DNA from 2 places in the Ningiella algicola genome. Region 1 is predicted to be linked to the other one. Evidence: predicted binding sites of a transcription regulator. Region 1 holds the regulator's gene; the other holds the start of a gene.
The links. Region 1 encodes sigma-54, which starts transcription at its own class of promoters, with help from an activator protein. Its sites were predicted from a motif close to GTTGGCACGNNNNTNGNNT; they were not measured.
Positions count from the first base shown of each region.

Region 2: a site for sigma-54 is predicted at 5,538-5,556, ahead of PN836_RS03550 (EF-hand domain-containing protein). Genes of this name have one in related genera too.

Region 1 covers NZ_CP171821.2:3,944,462-3,952,156, reverse strand. The annotation lists gene lptC (LPS export ABC transporter periplasmic protein LptC) at 1-169, shown strand, start outside; gene lptA (lipopolysaccharide transport periplasmic protein LptA) at 138-833, shown strand; gene lptB (LPS export ABC transporter ATP-binding protein) at 830-1,558, shown strand; gene PN836_RS17145 (RNA polymerase factor sigma-54) at 1,628-3,148, shown strand; gene hpf (ribosome hibernation promoting factor) at 3,172-3,459, shown strand; gene ptsN (PTS IIA-like nitrogen regulatory protein PtsN) at 3,472-3,915, shown strand; gene rapZ (RNase adapter RapZ) at 3,994-4,887, shown strand; gene PN836_RS17125 (HPr family phosphocarrier protein) at 4,908-5,207, shown strand; gene mgtE (magnesium transporter) at 5,252-6,610, shown strand; gene arcB (aerobic respiration two-component sensor histidine kinase ArcB) at 6,624-7,695, opposite strand, start outside.
Region 2 covers NZ_CP171821.2:789,183-796,877, reverse strand. The annotation lists gene yiaK (3-dehydro-L-gulonate 2-dehydrogenase) at 85-1,101, shown strand; gene PN836_RS03575 (NosD domain-containing protein) at 1,260-2,276, shown strand; gene rrtA (rhombosortase) at 2,290-2,898, opposite strand; gene PN836_RS03565 (arsenate reductase ArsC) at 3,152-3,622, shown strand; gene PN836_RS03560 (histidine phosphatase family protein) at 3,808-4,125, shown strand; gene PN836_RS03555 (alpha/beta hydrolase) at 4,084-5,163, opposite strand; gene PN836_RS03550 (EF-hand domain-containing protein) at 5,612-5,854, shown strand; gene PN836_RS03545 (hypothetical protein) at 5,904-6,140, shown strand; gene ggt (gamma-glutamyltransferase) at 6,492-7,695, shown strand, end outside.

The sequences.
Region 1 (7,695 bases):
CGAATTCATCGAAATTGATTTACAATCCAAAACATTGAGTTCCGACCAAGTTGTAAATATCAGTGGCGTCGATTACCACGTCACGAGTGTCGGAATACAAGGCGATTTAGCCAACCAACAATATGAGCTCAAAGAACATGTTCGAACACAATTTTTCCCGCGCCAATAGCTTTTTTCTAGCATGCTTTGCAGGTATCACTTGTCTGATGGGCGTTACCGCTGCAGCTTACGCGCAAACGGAAGAGTCTAACGCACAACCTCAAGTGCAGTCTCAAGAGCAAGTAGAAGAGTTATCAACAATCAGTACTGACTTCTCACTACCCGTTACTGTTGACTCAAGAGACCAAAGTATTGATGGTAAAAATAAGACGTCAATATTTATCGAAAATGTTGTGATTCGCCAGGGTAGTTTAGAACTTACCGCCGACAAAGTTGAAGTTGACGCATCACAAGGTAGTGGTCAGGAAATCATTATTGCAAGTGGCAAGCCAGCAAGCTATCGACAAAGAAAAGACGATGGTAGCTGGGTTAATGCAAGCGCTAATGAGATCATTTACAAAGTAGCTGCAAAAAGCCTTTCTCTGGATGGCGACGCGCTGATAATGCAAAATGAGGTTAGCGTGACCGGCGACTTAATCGTATTTGATATGACTAAAGAACAAATTCTGGCGTCAAGTGACGAAAATAGCCAAGAGGCCGTGAGAACAGTCATTAGCCCAGGTGCCTTTTCAACTGAAGAACTTGAGTCTAACGAAGACAGCACAGCTGACGACGATAAAAAGAAAAATGGCGATAAAGAAAAGAAAACCAATGAAGATGAGAATCCCCTGTGAGTAGCACCTTAAGCGCGCAACACTTGGCAAAATCATATAAGTCTCGGCAGGTTGTACGCGATGTCAGTATACAAGTGTCAACTGGTCAAATTGTGGGTCTGTTAGGACCAAACGGTGCGGGCAAAACGACCACCTTTTATATGATCGTTGGGCTTGTTCCGCTGGACGCTGGCTTGATTCAAATTGACCAACTCGATATTACCTTACTGCCAATGCATGAGCGTGCTCGTCACGGCATAGGTTATCTCCCTCAGGAAGCATCGATTTTCAGAAAACTCACCGTGTATGAAAATCTTATGGCCATATTGCAAACACGAAAAGAGTTGAACAAAGGCCAACAGGAGCAGCATGCAGATGAACTGCTAGATGACTTCAGTATCAATCACATAAGAAATAATTTGGGCATGAGTTTATCTGGTGGAGAGCGTCGCAGAGTCGAGATAGCGCGGGCTCTAGCGGCAAACCCCAAATTTATATTGCTTGATGAACCTTTTGCAGGTGTTGACCCAATCTCTGTTAATGATATAAAGAAGATCATATATCAGCTTAAAGAGCGTGGTATTGGCGTCTTAATCACAGACCACAACGTGAAAGAAACCTTAGACGTTTGCGAGTTAGCTTATATCGTCAGTCACGGCGAATTAATCGCATCGGGCAAGCCTGATGAGATACTAGCGAACCAAACCGTAAGAGACGTATATTTAGGCGAACAGTTTGCTCTTTAACTCGGTGCTAGACGTATACGTGAATGTGTATACGCTTGTACGTTAGTGCGAATTAACGAAAGGAAGTAGATGAAACCCTCGTTACAACTAAAGTTTAGTCAGCAGCTCACCATGACGCCGCAGCTTCAGCAGGCGATAAAACTCTTGCAGCTATCTACTTTAGATTTACAACAGGAAATCCAAGAGGCTTTAGAATCAAACCCCCTTCTTGAGATGACTGAGCAAGAGTTCTCAGATGGTGATGATTCACGAGGCGACGAATCCAAAAAAGAAAAGGCGTCAGAGTCAAATTCAGAACAAGACGCAAACTCTGCCTCTAGCGCCGAAACAGAAGTACTCTCTGGCAGTGACAATATGGATAGCCACGACGCGCTTGAAAAAGGTGATCTGCCGGATGACCTACCCCTTGATAGCTCTTGGGAGGAATATTTGGGCTCAAGCTCTGCGCCCATTAAAATGGTGGGCACTAATCCTGATGATGATTATGTGTTTCAAGGGGAAACGTCGGATAGCATTCAAGATCACCTCATGTGGCAAGTGGAACTCACGCACTTTTCAGAAATCGACCGCTCTATTGCCATCGCAATTATTGACTCGATTGATGAGTCGGGATATCTGACCACCAGCAGTGAAGATATTTTAGAAAGCATTGACAACGAAGAAGTTGAGCTTGACGAAGTCGAATGTGTACTCAAACGTGTGCAAATGTTTGATCCCCTAGGCGCAGGAGCTCGCTCTGTGCAAGAGTGTCTCAGCGTCCAGCTAGCGCAATTCGATAAAGACACGCCTTGGTTAGACGAAGCGAAAGCGATTATCAATGAATACTCCGATTTGCTAGCGAGTAAAGACTATCGCACGCTAATGCGAAAAACGAAGCTCAAAGAGGACGACCTTCGAGAGGTGATGCGCTTACTAAAAACGCTCAATCCTCGCCCAGGCAGTGCAATCTCCGCGAAGGAGCCTGAATATGTCATTCCTGACGTGAATGTATACAAAAAGAACGGTGTTTGGACGGTCGAATTAAATAACGATGCATTGCCTGCACTTTCAGTAAACGAAACCTATGCGAGCTTAGGAAAAACAACAAAAAACCCGAACGATTCTCAGTTTATTAAGTCACATTTACAAGAAGCAAAATGGTTTATCAAAAGCTTAGAGAGCCGCAACGAGACTTTACTCAAAGTCTCTCATTGTATTGTGTCACGGCAGCGAGAGTTTTTTGAAAAAGGCCCTGAGAAAATGGTGCCTATGGTGCTTAATGACGTAGCCGAAATGGTGGATATGCATGAATCAACTATTTCCCGCGTAACCACGCAAAAATATATGCATACGCCTCGCGGTATATTTGAATTAAAGTATTTCTTTTCTTCACATGTGGCAACCGAATCAGGCGAAAATTGTTCTTCTACTGCAATTAGAGCCTTAATTAAGAAGCTGGTTGCGGTAGAGCCAACAAGCAAGCCATTAAGTGATAGTAAAATTGCACAAATGCTCGCTGAACAAGGCATTCAGGTTGCTCGGCGAACCATTGCAAAATATCGGGAATCGTTAAACATTCCCCCATCCAACCAAAGAAAGAGTCTTATATAGACAGCAAAAAGAGGACCTAGCATATGCAAATTAATCTTACCGGTCATCACGTGGAAATTACCGATTCATTGCGAACTTACGTGGATACAAAATTTGAAAAGCTAGAGCGACACTTCGATCATATCAACAACGTGCACGTTATTTTGAATGTTGAAAAACTGAATCAAAAAGCAGAAGCCACTGTGCATCTCAATGGCGGAGAGGTATTCGCAAATTCTGAACACACCGATATGTACGCGGCCATCGATTCTCTTATTGATAAGCTTGACCGGCAAGTAATTAAGCACAAAGAGAAATTAAGACGACATTGAGCCTTCCTACCTATGATAATCAGCGACATTATCTCACTCGACCGAACACAGTGTTCGGTCGACTGTCATAGCAAAAAACGTATCTTTGAAGTCATCAGTGAAATTGCTGTCAAACAGAATCCCAGATTAAACCAAAGTGAAGTATTGAGCAGTTTGCTTAGCAGGGAAAAAATGGGGAGCACTGGCATCGGCAACGGCATTGCTATTCCGCATGGTCGCATCGATGGCATCAACCAGATTATGGCGATTATTGTCACCAGCGACGAACCCATAGAGTTTGACGCAATTGACAACAAACCTGTTGATATTTTCTTCGCGATATTGGTACCAAGCGAAGAAGCCGATACACACCTTAAAGCCCTATCAGGCATTGCCAGAAAACTCAGCGACAAAGATATCGTCAAAGCCATCAGAAAGGCAGAGGATAAAAAAGAAATCGTCAGTGCGCTTGCCTAGTTCACGTTGGGTCATTAAGCTTAAAGCTTTCTAAACTCTGTTTCATACGCTGTTTGTGCGTGCCCATAGGAGTAAGTTGTGAAGCTTTTAATTATTAGCGGTCGTTCCGGCTCGGGCAAATCCATTGCGCTTCGTGCACTGGAAGACTTAAGCTACTACTGTGTTGACAATATTCCCGTAAATCTGCTGCCTACCTTAACTCATGCCCTAGCTGACGAACACGAATTGGTTGCTGTGAGCATAGACGTGAGGAACATGCCAAAAGCAGAGCAGGAAATATCCGAGATTTTGGCATATCTGCCCGAATTTTGGGATATTACGATCATATTTTTAGACGCAAGTGATGACGTATTAATAAAACGATACAGCGAAACGCGCAGGCTACACCCTTTATTTAAATTGTCTAATTCGCTTACCGATGCTATCAACGCCGAACGCGAAATACTGATCCCCGTGGCAGAAAAAGCTGACTTAACCATCAATACCGATCAACTCTCTGTACATGATTTAGCAGAATTGATTCGAGAACGTGTTCTGGGCAAAAAAAGCACTGATTTAGTTATCTTGTTTGAGTCCTTTGGTTTTAAATATGGTTTACCCAAAGATGCTGACTATGTGTTTGATGTGCGCTTTTTACCAAATCCCCACTGGGACCCTGACCTACGCCCTTTAACCGGGCTCGACAGCCCTGTAGAGGTTTTTTTAGCAGGTCAACCGCTGGTGATGAAGTTCATATGGCAAGTACAAAACCTAATAACGACTTGGCTGCCTCATCTTGAAAGAAACAACCGAAGTTATGTTACCATTGCTATAGGGTGCACAGGTGGCCAGCATCGAAGTGTATTTGTTGCGCAATCACTATCTGAAACCTTCAAGGCCACACATGGTGATGTACAAGTGAAACATCGAGAACTAAAACTACATAAACCAACAGAACAAAAAAATGATGCCAAAGAAAGCTCTGAGCAATAATAAAAGAGTGACGCTTTAAGATGAGTGATGGTGCAAATGAAGGTTCACAAACGTTGTCGCGTTCAATAACCATCGTCAACAAACTTGGGCTGCATGCCAGAGCGGCAACTAAATTGGTTCAGTTAGCCAATCAGTTTAAAGCCAGTATTGAACTCACCCAAGGAGACAATAGCGCGCCTGCAGACAGTGTCCTTGCGCTGATGATGCTTGAGAGCGGGCAGGGAAAAACCGTTAATGTGACATGTAGCGGTTGTGATGCGCATGAGGCGATGCGAGCGATTTGCGCACTTATACAAAATAAATTCGACGAGCAAGAATAATACGCCCCAACTTGGGAAAATAGGTCCACATCTGCGGAGAGCTCATGTCTGAAACAGCAGAATTATCTACAACGCAACTGCGTTTAGAGTCAATCAACCGTTCCTTTGGCGCTGGCGCTTATGTCCGCGTCAGGCGAATGCTGCTTGATTTACCTGCTTCAGATGTTGCCTTACTGCTAGAATCTTCACCCACGAAAACCCGCGACGAGCTATGGCGTTTACTCGACGCAGATTTTCATGGTGATGTACTTGAAGAGCTTTCTGAAGACGTCCGTAACGGTATTATTGCCAAAATGGTGCCCTCAAATGTGGTTGATGCACTTGAGGAAATGGATACCGATGACTTAGCCGAAACGCTAAGTACGCTACCCGATGATGTACTGCAAAGCATCTTAAAATCAATGGATACGCAAGACAGACACCGAGCAGAAAAGGCACTGTCGTATGGTGAGGAGACTGCCGGTTTCATTATGAACACCGATACGGTGACCTTGCGGCCTGATGTCGATATTGATGTAGTGCTTCGGTACTTGCGCCTGAAAACCGAACTTCCTGAAAACACCGATACACTGTATGTCGTCAACCGCCAAGATGTGCTCATTGGCACCGTATCACTTTCCAGTTTGCTAACGTCAAATTCAGATGTTTCTGTTGCTCAGATCATGGACGACGAGCCAAAGGCTATTCATGATGATATGCCCGACAATGAAGTCGCAAGTATGTTTGAACGTTACAACTGGCTCTCTGCGCCAGTGGTAGATGCCGACAATAAGCTTGTGGGTCGAATCACTATTGATGATGTGGTGGATATTATTCGTGAAGACGCTGAGCACTCTATGATGAGTATGGCGGGGCTTGATGATGAAGAGGATACCTTCGCACCTGTAGGGCAAAGTACTCGAAGGCGAAGCGTCTGGTTGGGTGTGAACTTAATCACTGCCCTGCTCGCCGCAGCAGTTAGCGACATGTTTGAATCTACCTTAAGTCAGTTGGCCGTTCTTGCAATATTGAACACCATCGTACCGAGCATGGGCGGAGTCGCAGGCAATCAGACCCTTACTTTGGTTATCCGCGGCATGGCGCTTGGTCACGTAACAGCCAGCAATTCCCTATGGCTGGTGCGAAAAGAACTTGCTATCGGATTTTTCAACGGCATGATATGGGCAATCCTTATCGCCGGCGTTATTGCCATCTGGAAACAAGATTATATGCTGGGCGGCGTCATTGCGTTTGCCATGATGATGAATATGATTGCAGCAGGGTTAGCAGGCGCAACCTTGCCAATCATTATGAAAAAGCTGAAAATCGATCCGGCGCTTGCAGGCAGCGTTATTCTCACCACTATAACCGACGTAGTTGGAATATTTGCTTTCTTGGGCAGCGCAACCCTGTTTTTGCTTTAAGAAGGTCTTAAAGCTAGTCATCTATTTCGTTTTCAGAAAGCCATTGCTCAAGCGCAGGAACATCTTGTTCTAAAGCCATCTCCAATTGCTCCATCCAATCGTGCACATTTTCCCACCATGCGGGATGATCACCTTGCTGGATAAGGTTTGCCGACGCCTGCACTCGGGATAACCCAACAGATCCGGCCGCTCCCTTTATTTTATGTGCTTGCGAGCACACTTCATCCTTGTCATGGGCAGTCAATGCGACCTTCATTATCTCAACGTATTCGGGGATCTTATCCTGAAAAACACCAAGACTCGTTTTCACCATAGCATCGCCAATGGTATCGACTAGCATGTTGAGCAATTCAGCATCAAGCACAACGGGCGCCTCTGTTTGAATCTTGACTTTGTCCTCTTTGTCTTGAACCAAAGTGACCGGATCAGAATCGCTGCCTGCGAACAGTTCGTTAAATACTTTAATCACTCTGCTTTTTTTAATTGGCTTCGCAATCACGTCGTCCATACCGTTTTGCAAGTACTCTTCACGCTTTTTAATCACGTTTGCAGTCAACGCTACGATTGGAGTCTGCAGCACCAAATCTTCCTCAAGTACCGTTCTTGCAACATCAAAGCCATTCATATCTGGCAACTGAATATCCAGCAGAATCAAATCGAAGGTTTGTTCTCGAATCATGTCGATAGCCGCTTGCCCCGTCATTGCGACCGACACTTTTTGACCGAGCTTTTCAAGCAATGCTTTAGCTACCATGACATTAAGTTCAATATCTTCAACTAACAGAATATTCAGGCCAGTGACTTGTAACTCCTCTAAAACAGCACGCTCTTCTGACACTTTAACCGGCAAGGTGATTTCGAAACATGTGCCTTTGTTTACTTCACTATTCACTTTTATATTGCCGCCCATTTTATCTACCATTTGCTTACAGATGGCGAGGCCAATGCCAGTGCCGGTAGCAAATTTATGGTCATCGCGCTGGACTTGATAGTACATCGCAAAAATCTTGTCGAGCTCGGCCTTGGCAATCCCGATGCCCGTATCAACGATGGTAAAGTGAATTTCTGCACTAGTTGTACTGGTA
Region 2 (7,695 bases), 1.6 Mb from region 1:
CAGCTATGTGTTAGCGAGGTTTTTTGCTACTTGGCGCTGTCGCTTATCCCGAGTTGAGGTTAATTTATTAGAAGGCTTAAGTAATTGACAACACTACGTATATCTCCCACTGACATGCTCGACACCCTTACCAAACTATTTGTTGATCGAGGTTACCAGCAAAGCGAAGCTGCGAAGCTTAGCGAGGTATTCACCGAAAACTCGTGTTGCGGAGTGCAGTCTCATGGGATCAATCGAGTGCCCTTGTTTATTGAGTTTTTGGACAAGGACTTGGTTGATATTAAATCGAAAGCAAGCTGTGTAGAGGCTTTTGGCGGTATTGAGCGCTGGGATGGTAAGCAAGGGGCAGGGATATTGAATGCCTTAGCAGCCACCAACCGCGCGATAGTGTTGGCAAAACAGCACGCAATGGGTATGGTCGCACTACGAAATACCAACCACTGGATGCGCGGCGGTTATTACGCATGGCGAGCAGCGCAACAAGGCTGCATTGCCATTATGTTTACCAACACTAAACCTAATATGCCAGCTTGGGGTGGTAAAGAACTTCGCATTGGGAATAATCCTTTTGTAATATCGATACCAAATGGAGATTCGCCAATATTGCTTGATATGGCAATGTCGCAGTTTTCGTTTGGAAAAATGGAAAGCTATGCGCAAAACAATGAGCAGCTGCCGGTCGAAGGTGGCTGGGACAAAACGGGGGCGCTTAGCAAACATCCACAAGATATACTCGAAACTCAACAAAGTTTACCGATTGGCTATTGGAAGGGTTCTGCATTGGCGATGGTGTTAGATATGTTGGCAACACTGCTCTGTGCCGGTCAATCCACTTACCGTTTGGGGCAAGCACCTGAAGAAACTGGCGTGTCCCAAGTGTTTATCTGCATAGATCAAAGCCAAGTGGCTAATTCTGACCTGCATACGCAATTGCTGAATGAAATCATCAGTTTCACGCAAAGCGCGACTGAAATTGAAGAAGGAAAGCGGCCACGCTATCCGGGCGAGCAAAGTTTTGCATGTAAAAAAGATAGTCTTAAAAACGGCATTCCCGTAGATTCCGAGGTTTGGAACACGGTACTTCATCTCAAAAAACAATAATTTTATCTTGAAAACATAATGTTTTTATAAGGTTTGCATCTGCTGACTATGCAATGTGTTGCTTCCCTTGTCGAAAAGGGTAGGGTTTCTATGCCAATACATCGCTTATCCGTTTCCTGAACATCTAGCTAGGCGATACCAAAAACAGGATTATGCAAATGATACTCAGCAAATTTCGCAACATCATCACTATCATGCTTTTAAGCCTTGCGAGTGCTTCTGCTTCAGCCAATGCATGTAACTTAAGTATTTACAGTGATATAACGCTCACGGGAGACTTAGATTGCACCTCATCGTCTTTTGTATTCGGCGTATTTAGCGACAATGTCACCATTGACCTAAATGGATATACGATCCGGGGAAGCGAAACAACCCGGGGTATACGTATTCGAGGATACGATGGTTTAACCATAAAAAATGGCAACTTAATTGGTTTTTCAATGGCGGTTAATGCGAGTGATTCACATAAGTTACGCATCAGTAATATTAACTTTGTGGAATCGGGAGCCTCGATTATTACGACAAATAGCAACCATGGATTTATTGAAAAGAATAAGTTTATTAATGTTCGCGGGAACGCGGTATCAATATCAGTAAACTTGACCGGTGCGAGCGCGAACAATAATCGCATTTTAAACAATGAGTTTTTCCAGGTAGGCTTACACGCAGTAAACTTGTGCGGTGCCAACGCTGAGAAGAATTTGATATCGGACAACTATATTTGGAAAAACCGCGCTTCGGCGATTATGCTACGCGAGGCGCATTTTAACCAAATACTTGGGAATAAGATTTTAGAATCTGGAAACTTCCCGGCAATCCAATTTGACGCGTCATCCTATAATGAAGTGGACGATAACACGCTGAGAAACGGACAAAAAATTGGCATCGGCTTAGGCAAACAGGGCGGGGCATGTTTGGCAACTAGCCATAGGGGTAGCTTGAAAAATCAAATAGTCGGAAATCGAATCAATGGTTTTCCAACAAGTATTGCAGCTGGCACAAGCACAAGTTTGCTGGTCGACGTTGAGGGAAGCTTCATCAGTGGTAATCGCTTTAGTGCCTCAGACACGGGTGTATTTTTTAATCGAAGCACAAAACATAATCGCCTTAGAAATAATGTGTTTAGAGCCGTAGATGAAGACGTTGTGGATTTAGGTGTAAGTAACAGATGGTAAAAAAGTACTGAGGCTATGTTCTTTTTTCCAATAACATGACAATCGCAGCGCTTAAGACACCTAACACGGCGCCATACAAATGACCATCTACCGCTACCGCAACGCCAATTAAATTTGCCGTATCTTCAGTAGAGCCACCCAACTGCTCATAAATCAGCTTTGCTACTCCAATCAATACAAGTAGGTAGGTGGTCATTCTTTTGGTCTTTATGTCGAAACATAGCGCAAAGGCAAACACCCCATGAAGCGTGCCCGATAAGCCAACATACCAAATCGTCGGCGCTACCATGAGCAATATTAACGACAATCCTAAGGTGCAAACAGGCAGTAGTAAGGCTAATCGTTTTGTAGATAAGTATTCGTAAAATAACGCCCAAGTGAGGATGCAACCGGCAATATTGAGTCCAAGATGCGCAACGTTACTATGCACGAAATGGGCAGTAAAAAGCCGCCAATATTCTTGTTTATTCAAAGCGGACTGAGTAAGTGCAAATGCGTCCAACGAGTATGTCAGTTCGCCGATTGGATCTAAAAGTGCTAACAAAGCAAATATCAAACACACGCAAACAATCAAAACACAAGCGCCCGATTTTGTGATTAATTTCTTTGTAAGGTTTCCCACCGTTGGTGAATCCATCGTGCCAAAAGAGTCAGCAGCAAGTGTATGGTAAAGGCGAGAGATGTGCCAATCTCTTAATCATTAGGGAATAATCATGTGAAGATTGAGGCTCTAAATCAAACAGCATCGGTACTTCCGCTTCATCATGACTTCGACAAAAAAAAGCGAATGCCATCTAATTTACTGTATTGTTTTGCGTTGGTGTGTATCGCCACCTATTATGCTCAAATTCGCGTCATGTAAAAGGGAGTTATCTTTGAAGATCCTATACATTTGCACTCACAACAGATGCAGAAGCATCTTATCTGAGGCAATCACCAACGAAATTGCGGGTGATGTGATTGAAGCCAGAAGCGCAGGCAGTCAGCCTGCAGGTATTGTGCACCCGCTATCGCTTACGTACCTGAAACAAACGGGATATTCCACAGACGGCTTGTGTAGCCAATCTTGGGATGATTTTGAAGGTTTTAAGCCTGATGTGGTGATCACCGTGTGTGACGCTGCAGCAGGTGAAACCTGTCCAGTGTATTTTAACCAGAGTGTGAGGGTGCATTGGGGCTTGCAAGATCCGTCAAAAATAGAAGGGGATGATATGAAAGTTAAGGAGGCTTTTTTAGCGTGTATTGACGAAATTGCGCAACGCGTTACAAAGCTACAAGCTATTGCCATGAACAACTTGAGTCACGATGCGCTCACTTATGCTCTATCTAACATAGGTGCTCGGTAAAGACGCACATTAGCATCAGTAAGGTAGATGTTGTGCAAGCTGTGCTTGATAGTTGTCTCTCTATATTGATTTTAACATACTGGTTTTACGCAACAAATAAGCTTTCATTTATGATTCGCTTTCTAAAACTATTAATTTATGACAAGCTTTTGAATTGGGAACCTTATAAGTGACAAAACGATAACGTGTGGATTTACCTTACTAGACATGCCGAGACCCAGGGCAATATTGCTCGCATCGTGCAAACGCCTGATACGCCTCTAACGAGTCGTGGACATAAACAAGCCGAAGCTTTAGCAAATTACTATAAACACATGCCTATAAGTCATATATTGCGCAGTGACTATGCACGTACTCAAGACAGTGCAAAACCGATTCATCAGAGTCTATCTTGCAAGTTAACCCTTGAGCCCATCCTGCGCAAGCGAAATTTTGGGGATTTACTGATGTCCATTCAAACCTTAAACTTCATACCAATTACCCTCTGCTCGATACTTGAGTGACAGTTCTGCTGACTTTCCCGTAAAGGCTTCTTGGAAAAAAGCTTTTACCTTTTCATTCTTTTCTGCCGGCTCTTCAAAATATGCGTGCGAGCGTTTTACCCAATTAGCGGACGTAAAATTAATGTAGTGAGCATTTTCAGCATCCAAAGCGCGAATGTAGTGTCCGAGTCTGGCCAATTGGTTGGAGCCAAATTTTGCTCTGGATAGTTTTAATGCAATGTCTTCTTCATTAATTGTGATAAACAAGCGTTTGCGAAATCGTATGGTGTCGACCCAAGTTTTGTGATCTGCGTTATTGGTGTCGGCGGCTACTAGCACGACATTGTCAAAGGTTAAATCATTACCTTCGTTGGTGGAGCTTTTCAACATTTGTTTGAGTAAGTAATTTCCCATGCTGTGGAACATAGCGTTAAAGGTAAAGGGGCATTCTTTTTCTATAAGGCGTGAATACAGGCAATCTCGGGCTTCTTTATTTTTTGGATGTTTTTCGTTAGCTTGTGCCAGTAATTTAAGCTGCTGACCTTCGTTAATTACCACGAAGTGCTCTCGCATTGTTTTTAAAATACGCTCTAGTGCGCCGGTCGATGCTCTAGCATCCCGCTTATCCGACTTATATGATGCAGCCCCCGCAGCGCCACCGCCATTGGCTGGCCAAGTGAAAGGGATGACTTCAACGCCATATTTGTCTTGCAAGTAAAACGCTCTCTCGATGACATCACCTGCATCATTATTAAAACCATGCACGAAAAACAAAACGTGCGTCTTTTTTTTACGCGCTTGCTGCGTCACGTGCACCGCCACCTCTAAGCTAATCCAGTGCTGAGCTTCAGGGTCGAGATTAAGCGCATGTTCTTTAATCAGCGCTTTTGCCCTTGATTCAGGTAATTCATCTTCCAATAGCTCAATCTTATACTTGCCTCGATTTCTCTCCACCTTTAATACCCTAAGTTCATTGGGGCCTTTTGCGTTTGGGCGTTCTCCGAACTGTTCTAAGCCCTCTCTATCGGTGAATATTTCTCGGTTAGTGACGACATACATGATTAGCATTTCCTTTGTTTGGATGAACCAACACATCAACACAATGGTGCATCATTTGAGATCTTGCCTGAAATACAGAACTGCGCAGAGCGAGATTTGTTTTACGCTTAGTTACCCCACAATAGTACACATCGAATACTGAGACAATTATTAGTTACTAGCGACAAGCCATGTATTACAAGCGTTACAAGGCATGTCTTAGCCTTAAGTATTTGAATGGCAACAGCTTGAAAAATTTAAAAGGTTATATTTTTCAATTACTTATCTAAAAACCCACTTTTCTCCTGACTTAATTGTAGATGACTAGCTACAGAAACGTGCAAGCGATAAATGCGTATTAAGGCTAACTTTATGATTACAAACAATTTTTTAGAAATGGCACGGAAACTGTAGTAGCAATGGTGAAGCGCACGTAAGGCGCATCTTCATAAACGTTAGGAGAAACATTATGAAACTTTCAAAAAATCTAGCTTTTCCATTACTGACTACTATTTTCGCAATCGGTATTGCTGCATCAGCGGGTGCCTCAGAAGGGACTTTTGATGAACTAGATACCGACCAAGATGGTGTAATTTCACAATCAGAAGCGCAGGCACATGCAACATTGAGCGCTACGTTTGCCGAAGTCGATACAGACGCTGACGGTGTGATTTCTTGGGCAGAATTTTCAGCTGCTGGCTTGGACCAATAAGCTAAGGACTTCTTCTTTAGCTTAGATATCATATAAAAGGAATATTATTATGACCAAACAAACAACTTTCAAACTGACCTTGCTTGCATCACTTTGTGCCGGCGCGATGAGTTTCAGTGCCCTAGCACAAAGCGACCTATTCAAAGAGCTTGATGTCAATGCTGATGGCATGATTTCTACATCAGAAGCACAAGCACACTCAACCTTGAGCGAAAATTTCGAGCTGATTGATCTTGATGCAGACGGCAACATCAGCGAAGAAGAGTTTGCTACAACGGGTCTCTAGGGAGAAGTCTCCAAAGCCATGGATGGCTTGTTTTAATATTTTCTGCTTCATCAATTCAATTCAAACAACTCAAGCACAGCTTTGTCTTACATACGCGTTTGCATTCAGGTGAACTACATGAACTACCGAGCAGTGCTTCCTGACTTGTTGCAAAGTCGTTCATAATCACAAGTGCTCTCAACAGGCGCGCTTTTGATGTCAGACTTAATTCGTCTTTACCTTGTGACCAGCACTACGCTTCATTCCGCTTATTTATTTCTTTATGGTTTATAAAACAAACCCTTGCTTGTATGCTAATACACTGATTAATATTCACGTAATAACGTAACCATTCACCATCACGGGAAAGACATGCAAAGAGCTTTATCGCCCAAAGTATTTGGATTTTTATGTGCAGGCATCGCGGCTGTTGCAATGTTCAGTGCTCACTCACAAACCCAGGTTTGGGAAGACAGAGAGCCAGAAGCCGCAACGGGGTGGTATCAAAAGCAAGCCGCCGAAGCGAAGCATTACATGGTTGCATCGGCCAATCCTCATGCATCTAATGCTGGCCTTAAAATATTAGAGCAGGGTGGTTCTGCGCTTGACGCGGCGGTTGCAGTGCAGGCGATGCTGACGTTAGTGGAGCCTCAGTCCTCTGGTATTGGTGGCGGTGCGTTTATTTTGTACTGGGACAATACTAAAAAGCAGCTTTTTACTTATGACGGGCGAGAGCTTGCACCTGCTAACATTACTGAGGACGTTTTTTTCAAAGACGGTGAAGTTATGTCATGGCGTGAATCTGTTGTAGGCGGCAAGTCCGTTGGTGTGCCAGGTGTGTTAAAGGCGCTAGACATGGCGCATCAAAAACATGGCAAACTGCCTTGGAAGCAACTGTTCAGTGATACCATTTATTTGGCCAGAGAAGGGTTTGAAGTATCGCCAAGGTTAGCGGGGCTGTTACAAAGAGATTTACACCCAGCTTTGAACACCTTTGAAGCGGCTTCTAGTTACTTTAAACCCAATGGGCAATGGCTAGTGGAAGGTGAGCTGCGTAAAAACCACGAGCTTGCAGATACGCTACACAGTATTGCAAACGAAGGCGTAGACTACTTTTATTCCGGGCCTTTGGCTGAGAAAATCGCCGAAGCGGTGCGCCTTGCACCAACCAATCCAGGCAGAATGAGTACGCGAGATCTGCGCAACTACGAGGCGATTCAACGCGCCCCTATGTGCGGCGATTATCGAAAATATTCTATTTGCTCTATGGCGCCGCCAAGTTCAGGCGGTGTGAGTGTGTATCAAATTTTAAAAGGGCTTGAGCAGTTCGATTTGGCGAGTTTTGGCTCGCAAAGTAAAGAACTCGTTCACGCTTTTACTCAAGCAAGTTCGCTTGCGTTTGCAGACCGTTCTATTTACATAGCAGACTTAGACTTTCTTGGCCTTTCCGCAAAACCACTGGTAGATGAACAGTATTTGTCTAAGCGTGCAGGCTTAATTTCGCTCACTGAACCTTATCAAAAAGCGTCCCCAGGCAAGCCATACCCTTCATTAGCGGCGGCGAAAGACGATGCTT